Regions from separate parts of the Peribacillus sp. NPDC058075 genome, predicted to be linked through region 1. Evidence: riboswitches for the same ligand, from Rfam matches in the RefSeq annotation. Region 1 holds a riboswitch; each other region holds the start of a gene.
The links. A riboswitch is a leader RNA that binds a small molecule or an ion and turns the genes downstream of it on or off. The one in region 1 is predicted to bind S-adenosylmethionine.
Positions count from the first base shown of each region.

Region 1 (6,006 bases):
CAAGGGATTCGGCGGTGCTGTATTATTGACGTCGAAACCGATCAAAACGATGGAACTATTAGAGGAAGTGCTGGGTTTGCAAAAGATGGGGGAAGAGGGCGATTTCATCCGCTTCAAATCCACATCGGGCATCGGAAATTTGATAGATGTTAAAAAAACGGTTTTGCCTAATGGGAAAATCGGAGTGGGAACTGTCCATCATCTTGCATGGCGTGCAAGCGACAATGAAGATCATGAAGAATGGAGGGGGCATATCGCAAAGCATGGCTATGCCGTGACACCCTTTAAAGACCGCCAATACTTTGATGCCATTTATTTCAGGGAAGATGGAGGCATACTCTTTGAAGTTGCCACAGATCCACCTGGATTTGCTCATGATGAAACGAAGGAAACGATGGGAAGTAAATTAATGCTGCCGCCATGGCTGGAAGAAAAAAGGGAGATCATGGAGAAAACGTTACTGCCGGCAGTGCCGAGGGTACTAGAGGAGGATAAATGATGAAGCATATTTTTCAAAAAGGAACTAATCCGGAGGCACCGTTGCTTTTACTTTTACATGGCACTGGCGGAACGGAAACAGATCTCTTGCCGTTAGCGGAAATGGTTTCACCGGGTTCATCCGTATTGAGCGTACGGGGAAATGTACTTGAAAACGGAATGCCTCGATATTTCCGCCGGCTGGCTGAAGGAGTTTTTGATGAAGAAGATTTGATTTTCCGTACGAAGGAGCTTTATGACTTCTTGGAATCAGCGTCCGGACAATATGACTTCGATCGTGACAGAGTGGTGGCATTAGGTTATTCTAATGGTGCAAACATAGCAGCAAGTTTGATGTTCCATTTCGAAGGGGCATTACAAGGAGCGATTCTTCATCATCCTATGGTGCCTAGACGCGGCATTGCTTTGCCGTCCCTTTCGGATATACCTGTATTCATCGCTGCAGGTAAAAACGATCCGATTTGCCCGGCAGAAGAAACGGAAGAACTTAATCAACTATTACTGCAAGCTGGTGCTGCGGTGGATGTTCACTGGGAACATTACGGTCATCAGTTAACACGTTCAGAGGTTGATGCAGCAGGTTCATGGTTTCAAAAGAACTTTTTATAAGAATGAGAGGGATGAAGATGATTTCAGTTAATCCTGAAAGCCTTACTGAACGGGAAAATTATAAGTTTTTGACTGGAAGCATCATACCGAGACCAATAGCCCTGGTTACGACACAGTCCGAAACCGGTACAATCAATATAGCTCCGTTCAGTTTTTTTAACATAGTCAGTTCCAATCCTCCGATGATTTCCATTTCAGTTCAACGGAAAGAAGGAATTTCGAAGGACACGGCCCGAAATGCAATTCAAACAGGTGAATTCGTTGTTCATATCACTGATGAAGATAATGTTGCTGATGCAAATCGAACGGCCAAGGAACTCCCGTCTGACGAAAGTGAATTGGGTCTTACCAATTTCACACAGGCTGTTAGTGATAAGGTGTCGGTACCAGGATTGCAAGAAGCGAAGGTACGCTTTGAATGCACATTGGAGCATGCGATACCATTGGCAGGTTCCAAGAATAAACCTGGTTGTGATTTATTGATAGGGAAAATAGTCTGCTATCATATAGAGCAGGAGATTTACCATAAAGGCCGAATTGACCAGAATGGGCTAAAACCTGTAGCAAGATTAGCGGGTCATACTTATACAAAACTAGGGGAATTATTTGACATAGAACGACCTTAAGGAATATGAAAGAAAAATGGCGTCATCTTTTAAGGTGTCGTCATTTTTTTCGTTAGCATTATCTGCAATTCTAATACTTTAAGCGACTGTTCCAAAAACAAGTTCATATCTATGCCAAAGGTGCGATGTTCGTTTGGACTTTAAAGGAATTCTTTACAAATCGAAACAAAACTTGACAATTTTTTCATAGATTGATAAAGTTATAAAAAAATAATTTCTTATCCAGAGAGGTGGAGGGACTGGCCCTATGAAACCTCAGCAACAGGTCTGCAATGACACTGTGCTAATTCCCGGGGGTGAAACCTTGATAGATAAGACCGTACGTGTTTATTTGTCAGTAACGCACTCTTTTTTAGAGTGCGTTTTCGTTTTTTCTGGATGCAGGATAAAGGAGAGTAAGAATGGAGAACAAAAGGAAGCATGAATTTCAAAGGGAAATGCAGGCACGGCATATAATAATGCTATCGCTTGGCGGGGTGATTGGAACAGGTTTATTCTTAAGTTCGGGTTATACGATTCAACAGGCTGGCCCATTCGGCACCATCCTCTCGTATCTGATTGGGGCATTAGTGGTTTATCTAGTCATGCTATGTCTAGGTGAACTGGCAGTACATATGCCCGAGACAGGTGCGTTTCATAGCTACTCAGCTAAATACATAGGTCCTGGGACAGGGTATACAGTAGCCTGGTTGTATTGGCTAACGTGGACTGTTGCACTAGGTTCGGAATTCACGGCTGCAGGATTGTTGATGCAGAGATGGTTTCCATCAATCAATGTCTGGATATGGAGTGCACTATTTGCCATTTTGGTCTTGGCATTAAATGCGTGGACCGTTAAATTTTTCGCTGAATCCGAATTCTGGTTTGCGTCTATAAAGGTATTTGCCATTGTGATTTTTATTATTTTGGGAGCAGCGGCAATGCTGGGTTTTATTCCAATCATTCATTCACAATCCGCTCCGTTATTCTCCAATTTTACAAGTGAAGGTTTATTTCCGAATGGTGCTTTTGCCATTCTAATGACGATGCTTGCGGTGAATTTCGCATTCTCTGGAACTGAATTAATCGGAATTGCAGCTGGAGAAACTGTGAATCCTGAAAAAACGATACCAAAGGCAATCCGTATGACTTTATGGAGATTGATTATCTTTTTTGTAGGAACCATCGTTGTCTTATCCGCATTATTGCCTATTTCGGATGCAAGCGTATTAGAAAGCCCCTTTGTGGCAGTTCTTGAACGAATTGGTGTGCCGTATGCAGCGGATATTATGAACTTTGTCATATTAACTGCCATTTTGTCTGCTGCAAACTCGGGACTGTATGCATCATCCAGAATGCTTTGGTCACTTGCAGATAAGGAAACTATATCACCAATATTTGCAAAATTGACAAAACGGGGAGTTCCGATACATGCAGTCCTTTTCAGTATGTTGGGCGGCAGCTTAGCCCTGTTCTCGAGTATTATTGCACCGGATACTGTTTACATAGTGCTTGTATCCATTTCTGGACTTGCCGTGGTGGTAGTTTGGATGAGTATTAGCGTGTCACAGTTTCTATTTCGCAGACGATATATAAACGAAGGAAATTCAGTAAATGACTTGGCTTATCGAACGCCATTTTATCCACTCGTGCCAATCGTTTCTTTTATCCTATGCCTGGCTTCTTGCATAGGAATTGCATTTGATCCTACACAACGAATTGCACTATATTGTGGCATTCCATTTATTTTGTTGTGCTATGGAAGTTATTATGTGACAAAAACCATAAAGAAAAGAGGAGTAGATCATGAACAATAAAACTAACCCAATTGACGCTATTTTACGAGATCATTCTGTCATGATTTTGGACGGAGCTTTAGCTACAGAGCTAGAGAGGCATGGATGTGATTTGGACGACCCGCTCTGGTCTGCACGTGTATTACTGGAAAATCCAGATGTGATTTATCAAGTGCATTCTGACTACTTTCGTGCTGGAGCTGACTGTGCGATTACGGCTAGCTACCAAGCCACCGTTGAAGGTTTCGCCCTCCGTGGAATACAAGAAAAAGAGGCTTTGGAGCTAATCCGTAAAACGGTTTTACTCGCAAGAAAAGCAAGAGATAATTTTTGGAAGGAAGAAAATCAAATGCTTAGGCCTAAGCCATTGGTTGCTGCATCTGTTGGCCCTTATGGGGCTTATCTTGCAGATGGTTCAGAGTATGTAGGAAACTATGGTGTATCGGATGAAACTTTAACTGCATTTCATCGCTCACGAATATCAGCGTTGATTGAAGCAGGAGCTGACCTTTTAGCGTTTGAAACGATTCCTTCCCTGCAAGAAGCAAAAGTATTATATTCGTTATTGAAGGATTATCCAGAAGTGTATGCTTGGCTATCCTTTTCTTTGAAAAATGAAAAAGCGATAAGTGACGGTACATTACTCGAGGAGTGTACAAGATTGTTTGGGGACAGTGAGCAAATTGCAGCAATCGGCATCAACTGTGCGCCAGTATCATGTATCACGGAAGCTATCCAGGTGTTGCGTGCAAACACGGATAAACCAATCATTGTTTATCCGAATTCAGGTGAAGCATATAATCCAGAAACTAAAACATGGCATGGTCAAGAATCATGTAACAGGCTCGACCTGAAATCTGAAGAATGGCACCATGCAGGGGCGCGTTTAATTGGAGGGTGCTGCAGAACGGCACCGCATCATATTGAAGATATTTCAAGAAAGTGGCGACCTTCCGTGGCGGTATCCTCCTAGCCCTTGTTCTGTTATAAACTGTTATAAGGTATGTAGGCAGTATATTGACCATAACTAAAAAGAACAGGAAGCGTCATAATCAGGCGGTTCCTGTTCTTTTTGAGCTCATTATCCAAATTCGAGTTATCTGACTACTATTTCTTAGGCTAAAATGAAACCGCTCCAAAAACAGTTAGGAGAAATTAAATCATATTATTTCTGTGCTTGGGAAAACTAAACAAACAATGAATAGAAAGGAGAGAAATGAGTATGAGTCGTGGTAAAAATTTTAATCACAAAGAAAAAGGCCATCCTGGAAATTTACCTAATAATAGAATAAGCGAAGAGAAGGAACACAGCCGGCAGTATGAACAAATCGAAGATATAGTCACACATGAAGCTTTTAAAAATCGGGAAAAAGAAGACGAGATGCCTTAATATATTGATATTTCATGTATATACGGGGGGAAAACCATGAGCTTTAGCTATGGTTTTTCTTTCTTTCTTTCATTACTAATGAATCAAAAGGGAAACAGATATCTATCATACCTTGTTGAAAAGGAGGTAAGCTAAATAATAAGCCGACTTTCTTCTATATAAATAATTAAAACTTAAATTTCTCATTTCGGGGATCATTAGTTTGAAGTCACTAAGTACCGTTAGTAAGTATACTCTGCCTGCATTGTCATTCAGAAATTAATTAAGGGTAACGTCTAAAAAGGGCGAACTTAATTAATCAGAAACGAATTATCCTAACTGGTTAAAACCTGAGAATTTTACAGATGTTACCATGCGCATCGTGAATATTATAAAAATCTGAAGAAGTCCGGTTCGTTCCCCATATAAAGTCCAATGCCCAATTTCTGCTATGTTTCGTTTTGTTTATCGCGATTTATTTCCACTTCTCGTTTTGCTCTAATAAAAGCGATAAATTGAATCATCTCCTCTTCAGATAGAGAGATTCCATCAACGGCTAGCTTCATATTTGGTAAATCCGTTAATTCCATGACTTGCATTGATGCTGTGGTAATATCTTTAGCTGGATGATCTGTTCGGCCTAGAATGTAATCAGTGGATGTATCATATAGGCCTGCCAATAAATTAACCGTTTCTAATGAAGGGCGGCGGTGGCCCGACTCATAACCTGCATAGGTACTCTTGGCGATTCCAAGTCTGTCAGCGGTATATTGCAAAGACCATCTTTTGGCCTTCCTTAATGTAGTCAATCTATTTAAAATCATCATTCTTATTACTCTCCTTTTATATAAATCCATTATAACATCATTTTGGAAGAAGTGTACGCGTAATGAATAATATTAGCTTGATTTCATTATGAAACATGACTATAATAACATGTGGTGTACGCGTAACATGTACATTTGCAGCGAAACATCCTTTTCTGAAATGATAAGAATGATTGTGAAACAGGGAGGCAATATAGGGGGTAGTATAATGGAGAAGTTGAAGTCGAAAATCAAGAAGTTGATGTTGATTACTACAGGTGGTACAATTGCATCGTTAGAAGGAAAAAATGGACTAGTTCCAG
Region 1 is NZ_JBHVSL010000001.1:1,532,639-1,538,644, forward strand. Features, by position in the region: gene ACFVS1_RS07715 (ring-cleaving dioxygenase) at 1-499, shown strand, start outside; gene ACFVS1_RS07720 (alpha/beta hydrolase) at 499-1,107, shown strand; gene ACFVS1_RS07725 (flavin reductase family protein) at 1,125-1,733, shown strand; SAM riboswitch class I at 1,949-2,051, shown strand; gene mmuP (S-methylmethionine permease) at 2,135-3,529, shown strand; gene mmuM (homocysteine S-methyltransferase) at 3,519-4,481, shown strand; gene ACFVS1_RS07740 (hypothetical protein) at 4,731-4,898, shown strand; gene ACFVS1_RS07745 (helix-turn-helix domain-containing protein) at 5,327-5,701, opposite strand; gene ACFVS1_RS07750 (asparaginase) at 5,934-6,006, shown strand, end outside.

Region 2 (6,006 bases), on a different contig from region 1:
TTTTCCAATACGGCACCGAAACGGATTGCATCGAAAATTTGTGGTTCTTTCTCACGTGAAAGATTGATCGTTTTCGCATAGCAGCCGCCTTCGATGTTGAATACGCCGTTAGAAGACCAGCCATGCTCGTCATCGCCAATCAGCTTACGGCTAGTGTCTGCTGATAAAGTTGTTTTGCCAGTACCGGACAGTCCAAAGAATAAAGCGACGTCCCCTTCACGTCCTACGTTAGCAGAGCAATGCATTGGAAGGATTCCAGCCTCTGGAAGTAAGTAGTTCATGATCGAGAAGATCGATTTTTTCATTTCTCCTGCATATTCCGTTCCGCCGATCAGGATGGTACGGCGTTCAAATGAAACGATGATGAAAGTTTCGGAAGTGGTTCCGTCCACTTCTGGGTCTGCTTTGAAGTTAGGCGCAGAAAGGATTGTGAATTCAGCTTCGTGACCTCTTAGTTCCTCTTCATTTGGACGGATGAACAAAGTATGGGCGAAAAGGTTATGCCAAGCATATTCATTAACAACACGGATTGGAAGACGAGATGATTCGTCTGCACCAGCGAAACCTTTAAAAACAAAAATCTCTTCTTTTGCTTTTAGGTAGTCAACTACTTTATTATATAGTTTATTGAATACATCTTCGGAAATTGGCTGGTTCACTGAACCCCAATCGATTTTATCTTTAACGGATGCTTCTTCCACGATAAATTTATCTTTAGGTGAACGACCAGTATATTTGCCAGTTTCAGCTTTTACTGCACCGGTTGATGTTAAAACGCCTTCATTTCTGCTTAATACTTTTTCGACCAATTGAGGAACTGAAAGTTGAGTTTGCACATTGTTTCCTGTTAATAACTGGTGTAACTCATTAGAAACATCTACAGAATTCATATATGAGGTACCTTCCTTTGTTTAAGTTTTTAGATTACAATTAGTATAACACATTCATTTGAATAGTCTATACTATTTCTTCTAATTTGTGATTATTTTCAGATGGTCGCGTTAATCATTTTATTCCGGCAGGAACCGAGTCAGGATTATCACATATACTTTAATGAAATCAATTTATTTTAATAGGAAGTAAGTAAGCAATAATTTCCATTGTTGAAGTCGTTTTTCATCTGCTTAATACTTATTATTAATGGAAATTCCCAGCATTTCTATTCGTATTTTGCATTGTAAGGCGCTGTATCAACATGTTTTTCAGATGAACGCCATACTGGGCGGAAATGTTCTTTTTAGAAAAGCATTGACAAATTCCAATCAGATACGATATTATCTTAAATTGTACGGATTCTCTTATCCCGAGTTGGTGGAGGGACAGGCCCTTTGAAACCCAGCAACCTGCCATTTTGAACTTGACTCCAAGATCAATCGCCGAAAATAAAGCGAAGGTCTTCAAGGAATAGTGGTGATGGTGCTAACCTGAGCAAGGTAAAAAACCCTTGAACGATAAGAGTGAAAGGATAGAAGACAGAATTTTAAACCTTTCCTCATTTGCCAGGGAAGGTTTTTGTGTTTTTTATAAGTAATTCTGTGTCTATAGTTGAAACTAATGAGGGAAACGAGTTCCGTAAAAATCAGGCTTATGCCTACAACATACTAACTTCCAAGGAGGAAATATGATGTCAAAGAAACGTCTATTTACTTCTGAATCTGTTACAGAGGGCCATCCGGACAAAATTTGTGATCAGATTTCAGATTCCATTTTAGATGCTATCCTAGCTAAGGATGCAAATGCACGTGTTGCGTGTGAAACTAGTGTAACAACAGGACTTGTACTTGTTGCTGGTGAAATTACAACGTCCGCTTACGTGGATATTCCGCGTATCGTTCGTGATACGATTAAAGGAATTGGCTATACACGTGCGAAATACGGTTTCGATGCTGAAACTTGTGCCGTGTTGAGTTCCATTGATGAGCAGTCTGCCGATATCGCAGCTGGTGTCGATAAAGCATTGGAAGCTCGTGAAGGAAACATGTCTGAGGAAGAAATCGATGCAATCGGTGCAGGAGACCAAGGTCTTATGTTCGGATTTGCTTGCAATGAAACAGAAGAGCTTATGCCGCTTCCGATTTCATTGGCACATAAACTTTCATTCCGCTTGGCTCAAGTTCGTAAAGATGAAACTCTTGCTTACCTGCGCCCTGATGGTAAAACACAGGTAACAGTGGAATATGATGAGAATAACCGTCCTGTACGTGTAGATACGATCGTTATCTCTACACAGCATGATGCAGAAATTACACTTGAACAAATTCAAGCCGATTTAAAAGAACATGTGATTAAAGCAGTCGTTCCAGCTGAATTGATCGATGCTCAAACTAAATACTTCATCAACCCTACTGGCCGTTTCGTTATTGGCGGACCTCAAGGGGATGCTGGTCTTACTGGACGTAAAATCATCGTTGATACTTACGGCGGATACGCTCGTCATGGCGGCGGTGCATTCTCTGGTAAGGATGCTACTAAAGTTGACCGTTCTGCTGCCTACGCTGCTCGTTACGTTGCGAAAAACATCGTGGCAGCAGGCCTTGCCGACAAAGCGGAAGTTCAATTGGCATACGCAATTGGTGTGGCAGAGCCTGTATCGATTTCAATTGATACGTTCGGAACTGGTACAGTTAGCGAAGAAGTCCTTGTTGACCTAGTTCGCGCCAACTTCGACCTTCGTCCAGCTGGCATCATCAAAATGCTTGACCTTCGTCGCCCGATCTACAAACAAACAGCTGCCTACGGACACTTTGGCCGTACAGATGTCGATCTTCCATGGGAACGCACGGACAAAGCAGAAACATTAAAAGCACAAGCGTAAATCATATAAATAAGGTGTCCCGCAATTTGCGGGGCACCTTATTTTTTGTGGATTAATTTTGCCGTCAGCGGGAATAATTCAAGAAATCCCTAAGAAATTCAACTTACGTGCAATACGCGTGAGTCAGGGTCGTTTACAGTTTGTTTGGGTCAACTACTCGTGAGTTTGTAGCTTTACTTGTGAGTAAGAGCAGTTTACACGTGAATTAGAGCGATTTACTCGTGGATTAGAACGGTTTACTCGTGAGTCAGAGTAGTTTACTCGTGAGTTAGAGCGATTTACTCGTGAGTTTGTAGCAAATACTCGTGAGTTTGAGTACAATACTCGTAACTTTCAGTCAATTCACTTTATTCGTTCCGCCGTTTTATAGTATTGTCCTTTTTCGGCATATTCGCGAACGATGCGTTCCATATCCTGGCGATCTTCTTCGTTGATTTCGCGAATGACTTTAGCTGGGCGTCCGAATGCCAGCATGTTCGGTGGAATGATTTTACCTTGGGGAACGAGGCTGCCGGCACCGATGAAGGCTCCTTCGCCGATTTCGGCTTCATCAAGTACAATCGATCCCATGCCGATCAAAGCTCCTCTACGGATTTTACAGCTATGTAAAATGACCTGATGGCCAATGGTTACTTCATCCTCGATGATCAATGGATTATTTGGGCTTTGGTGCAGGACGCTGTTATCCTGTATACTGACTTTTTTCCCGATGATGGTTGGGGATACATCACCGCGAATGACGGAATTGAACCAAATGGATGTTTCGTCGCCAATTTTGACGTCACCTGTCACGACAGCATTCTCAGCGATATAAGCGCTTTCGGCGATTTCAGGTTCTTTGCCTTTATACGGATAAATAATCATTTTCAATCATTTCCTTTCCGAAGTGAATGTTTTTATGTATTATTTTAATATACCGTATGCAAATACACTTGGCTATTTATAATAGCAATGTACAACTTGTTAGATTTCTTTTTTGTCGAAAATCACGAATATGGTTATAATTTATATATATTATTTTAACTATCATGGATCGTACACAACAAGTGAAAAGTGAAAGGGGGATTTCGAATGTGGAAATGGGAGACAGAAGGAGACGCAAAGGGCGTCATTGTCATCATTCATGGGGCAATGGAACATCACGGTCGTTATAAGTGGGTAACACAAATGTGGCTTTCGGCTGGATACCATGTCGTCATGGGCGACCTTCCCGGGCAGGGTATGACAACTCGCGCCTACCGGGGACATATCGATTCCTTTGATGAGTATTTGGACGAAGTGAAAAGCTGGATAGAAGAGGCTTACGAATATTCGTTGCCGGTCTTTTTACTTGGACATAGCATGGGCGGTTTGATTTCGATACGCCTTCTTCAGGAAGAGGAATGGGACATTGCAGGGGTGATTCTTTCTTCTCCATGCCTGGGCCTCATGACGAAGCCGCCGAAGGTCCTGACAACCATCTCGCATGGTTTGAACATCGTGATGCCTAAGTTCAGGGTTGAATCTGGATTGACACCTGAAATGGCGACGAGAAGTGCGGAAATCCGTGAATCTGATAGAAACGATACATTATATATCACAAAGGTTTCGGTTCGCTGGTATCGCGAGCTTGCACAGGCCATGAAGGATGCTTTTGAAGAGATTCCTGAATTTCAGGATGTGCCGCTTTTGGTCATGCAGGGCGGAGATGACCGAGTCGTGAACAAGAAGGCGGTTCGTGAGTGGTTTAATTATAACTTGGCCAGTGAAAAGCAATATAAGGAATGGCCGAAGCTATATCATGAAATCTTCAATGAACCAGAACGTGATGATGTATTTCAATATGCGCTGAGTTTTGTTGAAAACCGTTTAAAAATATTAGGGTATGTCGTTTGATCAGTACATACTTCAGGATAAATAAAAAACTGCCGAGGTTGGACCTTCGGCAGTTTTTTATTTGAATCAGCCTGCGTTTTTAAGCAACTCGTTCGACTTGATCACCGGTGCCCAGAAAGTAACCGGGTACATAAATTGGTTCAAGTGTGTAAGTTCTTTTTTATTGGATAATGCAGTGGATAGAAGGTAAATGGATTTGAAGGTTAAGTCATTGGCGAATAAGTCCAAAAGCGTCGCTTTCATATTCATGATCGCTTCATGGTTTTGAGTGGAAATCATTAAATCGAGCTGTGGCAGGAACCTATCAAAATGGCGATCGAATTGTTTGAGGTCCTCCATGGTTTTTTGGTTTTCTGTCAATGAGTTAAGCGAGCTGACAAACTCCCCGTATTGTTCACTTGAATCCCTTTTGATTTTTTCAGTCAATATATCCGTCAGTAATGAAGTAGGCAAATGTTCCATTTTCTGCACCCTCTTATCTATTTTCTATCATTATAATCAGTATAGACGAAAAATTCAAAATGTTATGATTGGTAATTCTGCTCTACGAGTTGGGAATGAAAAAACACCGTTCGGTTGAACGGTGTCAAAAGTCATCGTCTCTTTTCAATCGCGACAATGAATGGCGGATTGTTTGATTGGTTGATGAACCCGTATTTTAGGATATGGGCTTTCTGTTGAGGGAAGTTCTGTACATAATCCATCAATGCATCCCGTTCTGCCGATCCCCCTGGATGACCATGGTAAATGACGATGATGATGAGGCCTTCAGGCGCCAGCAGTTCGAATAGCTGTTCAATGGCTGATATCGTCGTATCGGCTTGGGTGATGACTGATTTGTCACCGCCAGGAAGGTAGCCCAGGTTGAATATGGCACCCGTGACCTTTTCGGAATGCTCTTTTCTGATATACTTGTTCAAATGTTGATGCCCATCGTGAATGAGGGTGCAGCACTCTTGTAAATTCTCAGCCTTTAGTTTCGCTGCTGTGGTTTGGATCGCTTCTTTCTGAATATCAAAACTATAGACATGCCCGCTTTCACCTGTAAGTCCTGCAAGAAAGACCGTATCAAAACCGTTGCCCATCGTGCAATCAATGGTTATATCCCCGGGATGGACCGCTTTTTCCAACAGGATCCTAGCGAATGGCAAAATTCGGTCAAGCTTCATGATTGTACCTCCGTATGATGATTTTTTCCTTGCCAGCTGTTACGGCGTTTCAATTCGGCATCAATGGCATTCAAGACATCCCATTTATTGACGCTCCACATTGGACCGATCATCAAGTCGATCGGACCGTCACCCGTAATGCGGTGA
Region 2 is NZ_JBHVSL010000005.1:129,830-135,835, reverse strand. Features, by position in the region: gene pckA (phosphoenolpyruvate carboxykinase (ATP)) at 1-890, opposite strand, end outside; SAM riboswitch class I at 1,296-1,458, shown strand; gene metK (methionine adenosyltransferase) at 1,622-2,815, shown strand; gene ACFVS1_RS24065 (gamma carbonic anhydrase) at 3,158-3,676, opposite strand; gene ACFVS1_RS24060 (alpha/beta hydrolase) at 3,887-4,690, shown strand; gene ACFVS1_RS24055 (hypothetical protein) at 4,757-5,152, opposite strand; gene mnmM (tRNA 5-(aminomethyl)-2-thiouridylate-methyltransferase MnmM) at 5,284-5,859, opposite strand; gene mnmL (tRNA modification radical SAM protein MnmL/YtqA) at 5,856-6,006, opposite strand, start outside.
Region 2: it holds a riboswitch for S-adenosylmethionine, as region 1 does, so the genes downstream of both, metK (methionine adenosyltransferase) here and mmuP (S-methylmethionine permease) in region 1, are expected to answer to the same signal.

Region 3 (6,006 bases), 1.7 Mb from region 1:
AGAGCCGTGAGGAGAAATGCCTTTATGGATACCGGAAGAATTCCCTTTACCAGGAGGAAAGGAACCTTTGAATGGATTTTCGGCTGTCGATAACGGTAAAGCCATCAATAATGGACTAACATTCCGTCCCTTATCAGAAACTCTCGAAGATATATGGAATTGGGAAAAGTGCCGTACGGAATCTGCCGATAGAAAAGCTGGCATTCACAGACAACATGAAAGTGATCTCCTTGGACTATGGAAACAGACAGTAGGTTGAAACCTTCTTTTATTATATTGAAATACTAAGTGTGCTTGGTGAAAAGGATGATTTAAACGAACAACTTGAAGGAATTAAAAAAGCGATGTACTAAAAACCCCATCGCTTTTTTAGTCCACGAATCTGCTTGCGAGGTTTGTAAGGATTTCAAGTTTTTCCGTCGCGGCCGCTACTTTGTCCTTATTGAAAGGCCTGCTCCCAATAAGGGGGAGCAGGCCACGATTATTTGATCAATTCATCCAGTCTGGTTTTCCGAATCCGGCAAATTTGTCATCGATGACTTTTTCGAACTGGTCGGATTCCACAACTGATTTAATATCCTTTGCAAATTGGGAGTCCACATCTTTTGTATTCACTGTAACAACGTTTCGATATATATCAGGCATTTTTTCTAAAACAATGGCATCCTGTAGGTCCATTTTCGCTGCAAGAGCGAAGTTGCCAGGGACCGCTGATAGGTCAACACTGTCTGTTGCCCGGGGCAATTGAGCGGATTCCAATGGTTTGAGTTGAATGTTTTTTGGATTTTTCGTTACATCCTTTTCAGATATTTTTAAAGGGTCGACATCTGGATCGACTTCAATCAGCCCTTCATCCACCAGCACTTTAAGTGCACGTGCGAGGTTAACCGGATCATTGGGCACTGCAAGGGATGTACCGTCTTTAATTTCTTTCAATGATTTATACTTGTTCGAATATATGCCCATTGGTGCTGTTGGAACTATGATAAGGTCGGTAAGCTTTAAATCATTTTCTTTAGCGAAGTTATCCATGTACACCTTATGCTGGAAGAGGTTGGCGTCGATCGAATGGTTGCCAAGGGACTTATTCGGCTGGATATAGTCGGTGAATTCGACGATCTCTATTTTGTAACCGAGATCTTCCAGACCTGGTTTTATGGCCTCTTTAACCATATCGGCATAGGGCCCGGTAGTCGCCCCGATCTTCAATTCCTTTTTGTCTTCAGTTTTTGGGGATGCATCATCGCTCCCGCATGCTGCCAAGCCAAGGGCAAGTGCACAGACTGATAATAACGAAGCTATTTTCTTCATTTAAAATTCCTCCTGAGTAATGAAATGTATTGAATCATTGAAAAATGATGGATCACTATCGTTTGTTAACTATGTATGAGGCCTTGTCACCAACCATTTGAATGATTTGAACAAGGCAGATCAGCACGACGATCGTCGTGATCATGACTGTGTTGTCATAACGGTAATAACCGTACCGGATGGCCAGGTCGCCAATTCCGCCTCCGCCGATTGTCCCTGCCATTGCTGAGTAACCGATAAGCGAAATGGTCGTTAATGTCAGTCCTTGAATGATACCCGGTTTTGCCTCTGGGAGAAGTACATCCTTAATGATCATCCATGGAGTGGCTCCTACGGCAATTGCAGCTTCAATCACTCCTCTGTCTATTTCACGTAATGCCGTTTCAACGATTCTTGCAAAAAAAGGTATTGCGGACACCGACAGGGAAACAGTAGCCGCTCTCGGCCCTATCGTCGATCCAGTTAGAAGATCCGTTAAAGGAAGGAGGGCAACCAAGAGAATGATGAAAGGGATTGAACGGACAATATTGACTGCGAATCCTAGAGAGCGATTCACGATACTATTTTCAAAAAATAAATTCCTTGTTGTGGTAAACAGCAATACTCCAAGCGGTAAACCGATCAGCAGGGCTACTGCAAGGGAAACGCCGACCATATAAATCGTTTCAAGAAAGGCTTTATTAAGATCAGGTAAAATATTGACGATGGAATCAAGCAGTGACATGTTTTAACACCTCCACAGAACTGGAACGATTTTTTATATATTGCAATGCCGAATGAATTTGAGCTGCATCGCCTATTAACTCGATGATTAAAATGCCTAAAGGGACATCCTGGATATACTCAATTTTACCGTGTAAAATATTACCCTTTACTGAATGGGATTGGAGAGTATCCGAAAGGATCGACTCACCAGCGGTTTGCCCTTCGAATTGAATTTGAATGATCGTACCTTTACTTTCTTCAATCAAGTGCGGAGGGAGTGCGAAATCCAGAACACTGCTAATGAATTGCTTCGTTAACTCCTGCTTGGGCTGTGAAAATATTTCATAAACGGGACCTTCTTCAATTACACGGCCATCCTGCATGACGGCGACACGGTGGCATAGTTCTTTGACCACTTCCATTTCATGTGTAATCAACACGATGGTGATGCCAAGCTTACTGCTTATCTTTTTCAATAATTGTAAAATCGCTTTTGTAGTTGTTGGATCAAGTGCTGAAGTCGCTTCATCACATAATAGTACAGTGGGGTCATTTGCTAAGGCACGGGCTATGCCTACCCGTTGCTTCTGTCCACCGCTAAGCTGCGCCGGATAGACATCTTTCTTATCGCTGAGCCCTACGATTTCCAACAATTCCAATACACGTAAACTGATTGCATCCTTCGATCGATGCGCGGCCTTTAAGGCGAAAGCAACATTTTCATAAACGGTTTTTGAACTGACCAGTGAAAAGTGTTGGAATATCATTCCGATTTTTTGACGTTGTTTACGAAGCTCTTTACTTGATAAAGAGGTTAAATCAATGCCGTCGATGATGATATTTCCACTTGTCGGACGTTCAAGCAAATTCAAGCAGCGGAGTAATGAGCTTTTTCCAGCTCCACTGTAGCCGACAATTCCATACACTTCACCAGTTTGAATGGTTAAAGATACGTTATCCACTCCGATAACTCGGTTTTTCTTCGAGACGTATTCCTTTCGGACTGAACGGATTTCAATCATGAGCTTTCCCCCTTAAACATTAAAAAACTGCCCCTATCATTCAGAAAGAGGCAGCGAAATTATATCTCGTCTTATCTTTCAGAATGCAATCATTCTGCAGGAAGTGGCACCGTTCCCTAAGGGCGGTTGCCGGACATCACAGGGCCTGATCCCTCCGTCACTCTTGATAAGTAAATTATTATTTTAGAATATTTCAAGTTTTTTAATATAATCTATATTATTTGTAAAATCTCACAATGTCAATCGTTTTTGAAGTTTTTGGGGTGATTTTTATTATTAAAGTTTTGTAAGGTCTGTTAAAAAAGGGCTATTATACAAGAATCCAGCATTTTCATCCAGGTTAATTATTCCAGTATTTCCTTGTCAAAAAGGTAAAGTGGTACTACATTTATTATAGTAAAGTTAAAAAAAGGAAGATGAAACTATTTTTGTACAATGATGGGGAGGAAATTGAGTGATAGAGATTAAGACGATAAATGATGTGGTTTGTGTGCACGGGACTCCTGGCGGGAACAAGGCGGGAATGAGTGTTAATGTTTTTTTAACGGATGGCCTATTGATAGATACTGGAGCAGAGATTTTATTGAAAGAGCTTATTCCGTTCTATGAGTCCGCAGACTTCGACTCAGTGGCCCTGACTCACTATCATGAAGACCATACGGGGGGCGCTGCCTGGATACAGGAACATAAAAAGGTCCCGCTTTTCATTCACCCGATGTCGGTTGAAGTTTGTGCAAGGGATGCTGAATATCCTGAATATCGCAAAATTTTCTGGGGAAAGAGAGACGCCTTTAAAGCTGAGCCGCTAGGGGAGGCCATTCATTCGCGCACCCAAACGTGGGAGCCGATTTTTACCCCCGGCCATGCGAAGGACCATATGGTGTATTTGAATCACAGTAATGGCATGCTCTTTTCAGGAGACCTTTTCGTAACACCAAAGACAAAGCTTGTCTTACGGGAAGAGTCTGTTCCGGTCATCATCGATTCAATAAAAAGATTACTGCAATATGACTTCGGGGAAGTGTTTTGCTGCCATGCTGGGCATGTCCCTGAAGGGAAGGAAATGTTTCGAAAAAAACTGGATTATCTGGAAAACCTCCAAGGCGAAATTTTACGCCTGAATTCTCAAGGGCTGACCGTTCAAGAAATCCAGCAGGTCGTTTTACCGAATCGCTATCCCCTTATCGAGATATCTGGGCATGAATGGGATTCAGAGCATATCATTACATCGATATTAAACGAAAATATGTTGAGTGCAAGGGAGAATGGAACTATTTGAATGTTAACGGTCTGACTGATATAAAAGAGAGCTCTCCATAAGAGAGCTCACATCATTCATTTATTGATATTTGGATCTGTTTCATCATAAAAATCATGTGCTTCTTCGATGTTCTGAAGGTTAGCGACTTCATACACATTTCCGCCCGCCATTCCTTCATTGATGATACGGTCGACATCAAGGTAAACGGAGTCCTTGCCATCATATTCGGTATCCTTCAAAAATGTCATTTTTTCTTTATCCAAAATAAATCCCTCCTAGCCTTTTCTTTAGTTTGGGCAAAGGAGTCTTTTTTATTCTGGTTAGGTATTTCATGAATGTAAAGGCGGTTCATTCATACACATGGAAAATCATTAAATCATGTATCATGCTTTTGAGTTTGGCTTCATCTGTTCCGGAAGGCGGATTGGCTGTCCACTCGATCGATCCATCTTTATGATACAAGGCTTGGGTTGCCTGCTTGTTGAAATAAAAGGAAATTTTCCATCCCGGCAGATTCTTATGCAGTGGTGCCCATTGAAAATGAGTAATCATATGTATTACCTCCATTTATACAGTTTCTCATTTAATTATAATGGAAAACGGCAGCTGGAGGATGTTATTTAATTGTTAGGCTTGGAAAAGTTAATTCAATAAAAAGATTTTTTAAATGCAAAAGCCTGTTTGTTTCAATTTCTTCCTCATCGAATTGCATGGGCTTTGAGTTCACTTCGTATATGAAGAGCGAACCGGATTCGTCTTCCCCTATATCCATGGAAAACTCTCCAAGAAATCCGATTTTTTTAGAAAGTATCTCTCCGCTTTTTTGGGCGATTTTTGCTAATTTTCGATTCAGGCTTCTTGATTGCAGGTCTTGAAAAGGAACGATCTTCCCCCCTCGGGGAGTGTGGGTGGTGATTTCCTGAGTTTGTGACATCCTTACCGCTTTGCCGGTCACTTTATAAAAACCTTTTTCATAATGGACCAGAATCCGGTAATCATAACGATGTCCAAAAAGTTTTTTTGGTATGATCGCCTGTTGAGCAAGGTAGCTCCTTTTTAATAAATCCCTTTTTCTTGTTTCCCAGAATGACGCGAAATCCGGGAAGGACTCACTATGTTTTAAGCTATTGAACAATAGTGTATCATCATCATTTTTGATTATCGTATAAATGCCTTTACCTTGGCTTCCTTTGCAAGGTTTAAGGTATATATGCTTATAGGTCTCCAAGAAAGCATCAAGGCAGCCGCTGTTTCTCAAGACCATGGTGTGCGGAAGGTGATTGGTCAGGGATCCTTCTTCCTTCAATGCTTCGAACATCACATATTTATCTATGAAACAGGGGTTGAAAAGATTCATTCGGTATTTTTTTAAAAATTGGATGAGCTGTTGGAATTCCCCTGACGCCTCATAGCTCCTCAAGGGGATTCGGTTATAGACGATGTCAGGGAAGGGCACTTTACATTCGATCCATTTGTTTGAAATGGAGGAAAAAACATACCCTCTCATCGATTCGGAATGAAGGACCTTTTCTGTGAATACATACGCCAATATTCCATGTTTGAATAAATATAGTGATAGGTCCCGAAAAAGGGTCAGGTTTCCACCCAAACCTGATTCCTTTTTGGGATTGGAAACAGTCAGTATGCCGACGGCAAGCATCCGGTTACCTGGAAATATGGTGATTGGAATTAGGGGTTGATTCGTAT
Region 3 is NZ_JBHVSL010000001.1:3,251,639-3,257,644, reverse strand. Features, by position in the region: gene ACFVS1_RS16195 (NAD-dependent epimerase/dehydratase family protein) at 1-10, shown strand, start outside; gene ACFVS1_RS16190 (hypothetical protein) at 68-259, shown strand; gene ACFVS1_RS16185 (MetQ/NlpA family ABC transporter substrate-binding protein) at 490-1,311, opposite strand; gene ACFVS1_RS16180 (methionine ABC transporter permease) at 1,367-2,035, opposite strand; gene ACFVS1_RS16175 (methionine ABC transporter ATP-binding protein) at 2,022-3,038, opposite strand; SAM riboswitch class I at 3,107-3,211, opposite strand; gene ACFVS1_RS16170 (MBL fold metallo-hydrolase) at 3,493-4,317, shown strand; gene ACFVS1_RS16165 (hypothetical protein) at 4,374-4,562, opposite strand; gene ACFVS1_RS16160 (YheE family protein) at 4,648-4,851, opposite strand; gene ACFVS1_RS16155 (YheC/YheD family endospore coat-associated protein) at 4,916-6,006, opposite strand, start outside.
Region 3: it holds a riboswitch for S-adenosylmethionine, as region 1 does, so the genes downstream of both, ACFVS1_RS16175 (methionine ABC transporter ATP-binding protein) here and mmuP (S-methylmethionine permease) in region 1, are expected to answer to the same signal.

Region 4 (6,006 bases), 130 kb from region 1:
TCTACAATAACGGCGGAAAAGTTAAATGTGTCGTTCATCATGATGAAGAAAGTCAAAAGTATTCAATAGATTTGATCGGGAACGCGACCTATGAATTCAAGGCATCGATTGAAATAGACTTAGATCAGCCTGAAAAATTCGAACTGCTTGAAAAAGAGGATTTTGAATTGGAAACAAGCTTATATGCCAAGCTTCAGGATGAAGTGCAAGGTTATTTGAAAGCAAAATTATAAAGAAATCTTCAGACTGCAGGCAAACTCGAAGAAAAGCGAGTTTGCCTGCAGTTTTCTTATTAAAAAGTTAGGGACACTTTTTCGTACTTTGCCCTACATTAACATTATCCAGAGCTTATTCTTGACCGTCCGTAATTATATTCGACCTACAAGGAACTTTATTCGACCTTCACTGCATTTAATTCGACCGTTCGTGTTTTTATTCAACCTTCAAGGAACTTTATTCGATCGTTTCACGACTTTTTTCGGTTTTCACATCATTACTCGGACTCCGGAGCTTTTTTATTAAAAGGAGCAGATATTAATTCCGCTCCCTTTCCGCCGATTGTCTGCCAAGCTGCATCAAAGAACGCGGCTGCGGGGTCTCGGCTAGCCAGTTATTCACCAGGAGTGTCGCAAATTCCTTCAATCCAATGAGTTTTCATAAAACAATATATAACCATAAAGATTAACCTAGTCTTAATCGTGGTTCGGAATGAGACCATTGCGAACCCCAAGTCCAACTAGTTGTTGGTCTTTTTTTGTTTTAGGAACGACAAAACCTCCAAAAAGGCTGGTCCATTATCGACAAGTCTGTAATCCATAAAAGCACAACCATCCCTTTTTATTCTGTTCGGGATGGTTTCAATCGTATAGCTCTTTAACTGGAGATTTTCGTCCACTTCCTCCCAAAACAAAGGTGTAGCCACACCCGCGAAAGAATTTCCCCGTGGGGAATAAGGTTGGATGATGGTTTTTCCTTCACTATGCTGCACAAAGTCCAAGTAAAGTCGATTGTGCCGATTTATTTTCATTCTCTCCGTTGTAAAATCGTTTGGGTTGGAACTTGTTAAGTAGTCACCGAGAAAGTCGGTGAATATGCGTGTCTCCTGATAAGTAAATCTGTCTTCAGGCAGTGGGATGTGAATTTGCAGTCCTTTGTTACCTGAAGTTTTCACAAAAGCCTTAATCCTTAATGATTCCATCACTTTTTTAATTTCCTGTGCGGCCTTTATTGCTAAGGAGAAAAATTCGATGGAAGGAGGATCCAAGTCCAGTACGATTTCGTCGGGTCTTGTTTTACCCGCTTTCTGAAAGGGGGCATGGAATTCCAATGCAAGCTGATTGCCAAACCAAAGAAGCGTTTCAATATCGTTACACAGCATGTATTCGATATCTTCATCCATGAATGATTTAATAAAGGCCGGCGCATAATCAGGTTTGTTTTTCTGGAAAAATCTTTCTTTATCCAAAGTGCCATGAGGATAGCGGATCGTCGTAAGCAGTTTATCCTTCAAGAAGGGTAAGAAGAAAGCTGAAACCTCCCTTAAATAATGAAGGTATTCAACTTTTACGACCTGTTTACCTTCTGTTATCCAAAGCGGTTTATCCTTGGAAGTTATTTGTACCGTATCTGGAAATGTGTATTGGCCTAGTACAAATTTCTCCCAGGTACATTCATCGGGAGTCGTTTGTAAAAGCCATTGCGAAAACTGAGGTTCACGCAATTCATTTTCCTCATATACGTGTAAGAATTGAACTTCTATGCAAATGGATGGATGGATATAAAAAAATTGTGTATCTTCGTCAGATGCATTTTGCTTGATCAGCTGATGCAATATACTTTTATCTTGAGAACTCAGTCCATTTTTAACACTTCCGATTTTCGTTACGGCACCATCTTTGAAAACTGCGAGGGAAACGTAACCATTTTCTTTGTGCAATGCTGTAATGAAACAAGAAACGGTCTTCCAGTTTTTCACCTTAATCCATGATGTAGTACGTTTACCTTCTTGCCAAGTACCTCGAATTTCCTTGGCGACAACCCCTTCGCCATCTAATAGGGTGACCTTATTCAAGGCATTATCCAAAATGTCAAAACTTTCTATTAATTGTATCAAAGCCTTATCGTTGGGATTAGGCGGAATAGGAAAGCCGAGTTTTGCCCCCATATTCAACATCAATTCCCTACGTTCTTCCATAGGTTTAGCTGCTAAGTCTTTTCCGTTGATGCGAAGCAGGTCAAACGCTATAAACCGGCATGGGGAAAAGCGGGCTTTTTCAGATATTAAGGATTGTTTTCCAAGGCGCCCTCGCCACTGTATTTGAAAAAAGTCCGCTTTCGCTTCATTGGTAAGCCAGACCAATTCTCCATCTAACTGAAGCGGGAGATATTCTTCCAGGTCCATTTCTTTGATGTAAGCAATGATTTCTGGGAATTGTGGTGATAATTCCTTCTCGTTCCGACTCGAAATGCTTATGGTATCGGAATCAATCGTTAAAATGGCCCTAAAACCGTCATATTTGACTTCATAACGCCAATCCTTGGAGCTGGGGGCTTCGGGGTAATAGGTTGGCAGCATCGGTTTCATTTTTGTATCACCTCCGCAAATAATTGGTTAACATTATTTTGCCAAAAAAACGAAGTGTTAGAGTTGGCAATTGTTTTTTCGGATTTTTTTGGACAAAGGGGAATAATAAAATTGTTCTTCTCTTTAAAAATAAGTTATGAGGTGACGAATATGCATACGATGTGGAAGGGAAGCATATCATTCGGTTTGGTGAACATTCCGATCAAACTTCATGCTGCAACGGAGGATAAGGATATTTCTTTAAGGACGTTGCATAAGGAATGTCATTCACCGATTAAATACGAAAAAGTTTGTCCGGTATGCGAGAAAGAAGTGGGTAAGGATGATATTGTCCGGGCTTTTGAGTATACAAAGGGAAAATTTGTTGTATTGGAAGACAATGAACTGGAGCAACTGAAAAAACAAAACGAAGAAAAAGCCGTGGAAATCGTGGATTTCGTTAAAATTGAAGAAATAGATCCCATTTATTTCAATCGGAGTTACTACATGTCCCCTAATGACGGAGGGATAAAAGCTTATTCCCTTTTGAGGCAGGCCCTCAAGGAATCGAATAAGGTAGGATTAGCGAAAATCATCATTCGCTCTAAAGAACAAATGGCGGTAATCCGAGTCGTTGATAATACCTTGGTGATGGAAACGATTCATTATCCGGATGAAGTCCGTTCCACAGCGGATGTTCCGAATATCCCAGCTAATGATACCATTGTAAAAAAAGAAATCGATACTGCCGTATTATTGATAGATCAATTAACGACTACTTTCGATCCGACAAAATACACGGATGACTATCGAACCGCGTTGCTAGAATTGATTGAATCAAAGAAAACGGGACAGACGACGATTACATCCAAAACAAAAGAACCAGTTTCCAACAATGTAACCGATTTAATGGAGGCATTACAGGCATCCATTGACCGTACGAAACATGATGAACCGGAAAAGAAAAAGACGACCCGAAAGAAAGCGGCGCCGAAAAAAAAGAAACAAGCTTAAACAGGAAGCTGAGCGGAAGACATATGGTGTCGCTCGGCTTTCTGCTTGTTTTAGAAAGGAATCAGGAATTTTATAAGGGAGTGAAAGTGACTTTACATGGAAGGATTTGTATAGAAAGGAAAGTGCAAATAGGTAAGCGAATCACGATTTAAGGGTATGGATGGAATAAAAGAAAATAAATGGATGGAAATGGAGGCAAAAAAATTCGCTCCCTAAAGAGCGACAATGAGGAATTCAATCGTGAAAATCAACATATAGGCGAACGGTTGTAGTTTTCGACTATATATTGTGTTCATATTCTACCATATTTAATTCTGAAATAGCAACTAAATTACTGAAACTAACCTATGAATTTTTCTGGAAATCAATGATATTTTGTCCATTTAACGGATTATGTGGCTTTTTCACTTCAAATACTTTTAAAAAGCTACAGAATAAATGGATTTTTAGTATAATTTATACATATAGGATGATATAAATTAAATAGGAATGGAAGATGCAAATGGAAAATGGAAAAATCAAATCACTTCATGCCGGAAAGCCGAAACAGGAAATTTTTTCGAATGTCGATATCTTTTCAGCCATGGATAAACAAGTACATGATCATGTGACAGTGACTAAATCAGGCATAAATGGTGATGGGATAGGTAATGTAGAGTTCCATGGAGGTCCTGATCGGGCTTTGTGCTTTTACCCCTTTGAGCATTATTCATTATGGAATGAAAAATTCTCTAAAAAGCTTGATATCCCAGCATTCGGTGAAAATTTAACCGTAGAGGGGATGAGGGAAGAAGACACGTATATCGGCGATATATATCAAATAGGCGAAGTGATTGTGCAAATTAACCAGGGGAGGATACCTTGTTCGACCATTTCCCACTTTAATCAAGAACCTAAGTTTTTGGAACTTGTGCTGAAAACGAGTTTCACTGGTTATTTTGCAAGAGTACTTCAAGAAGGAACGATAAATAAGCAAAACGAAATCGTGCTAATAGATCGTTTGCAAGAAAAAATTTCAGTTCATTATGCAACAGAGGTAATCCTACATAAACGAGATGACCTGGAAGGCGCTAAGGCTTTACTTACTCTAGACTCGTTAGCGGAAGACTGGAAACAAAGAATCTTGAAGAGGGTTAAACCCGCAAAAGATTGAATCATTTTTGCAAAAGTGAAAAAAATGTCGATCAGGTATTGAAATTGACAGATTATTAATGTAAATTAAATATAATCTAATTTTGAAATCTTGTGAAAATTATATAAATGGATCTTATCGAGAGAGGTGGAGGGACTGGCCCGAAGAAACCTCAGCAACCAGCTTAGGCAAAGGTGCTAAATCCAGCAAGCAGAGCTTGATAGATGAGGAGAATGTTTCAAAAAACCTTCTTCTTTGAGAAGGTTTTTTTTTCTTTTCTCTCATACTCATAAAATACGACAAAAACAGGACTGTTTTTGAGAGAGGGTGTAATGATGAATTTTCGTAAAGAAGTGAAAGAAAGAATGTTGGTTGGGGAAGGGGCAATGGGGACCTTATTGTACTCAAATGGCATCGATCAATGTTATGAGGAATTAAACTGCACGAATCCAAATCAAATAGAGTCCATCCACCGTGCCTATCTGGAAGCTGGTGCAGATATCCTTCAATCAAATACATACGGAGCTAATTTCAACAAATTGAAACGGTATGGTCTTGAAGATGAAGTTAACAGAATCAACCGCCAGGGAGTCATTCTAGCTAAAAAAGCGGCAAAAGGAAAGGCGTATGTCTTCGGTACCATAGGGGCACAGCGGAGTATCAGGAAATCGGATTTAAGCATGGAAGAGATTAAACGGGGTTTTCGTGAACAGCTATACAGTCTGTTGATGGAAAACCCGGATGGAATTCTCTTGGAAACCTTTTATGACCTGGAAGAGCTGGAAACCGTCCTGCAAATCGTGAAAAATGAAACTGGACTGCCGATCATCGCAAATGTTTCGATGCATGAACTGGGTAATCTTCAAAATGGAATCCATTTAAATGAAGCCTTTCAAAAACTCGAGCAACTGGGTGCCGATGTTGTTGGGGTGAATTGCCGTCTTGGTCCACATCATATGATCCGTGCCTTGGAAGAAGTGAGTTTGCCGAAGGAAGCATCGATTGCCATATACCCTAATGCCAGCCTTCCTGATTATGTGGATGGAAGGCTCGTCTATAAAGCCGTGCCGGAATACTTTGGGTCAAGTGCCTTGGAACTTCGTGAGCAAGGTGCTTCTATCATAGGCGGGTGCTGTGGAACGACTCCACTGCATATCCAAGCTGTAAAGAATGCGATCGGAAGTTTTGCTCCTGTAAAAGAGAAAGTTACGAAATCCCGCGAAATAGAAATAATTGAAGTGAACGATAGAGAATTGGAGCTTCCACTGTACGAAAAGGCTAAAACGGAAAGGACGAT
Region 4 is NZ_JBHVSL010000001.1:1,403,020-1,409,025, forward strand. Features, by position in the region: gene dapF (diaminopimelate epimerase) at 1-233, shown strand, start outside; gene ligD (DNA ligase D) at 737-2,584, opposite strand; gene ku (non-homologous end joining protein Ku) at 2,735-3,577, shown strand; gene ACFVS1_RS07130 (MOSC domain-containing protein) at 4,080-4,730, shown strand; SAM riboswitch class I at 4,842-4,940, shown strand; gene ACFVS1_RS07135 (bifunctional homocysteine S-methyltransferase/methylenetetrahydrofolate reductase) at 5,045-6,006, shown strand, end outside.
Region 4: it holds a riboswitch for S-adenosylmethionine, as region 1 does, so the genes downstream of both, ACFVS1_RS07135 (bifunctional homocysteine S-methyltransferase/methylenetetrahydrofolate reductase) here and mmuP (S-methylmethionine permease) in region 1, are expected to answer to the same signal.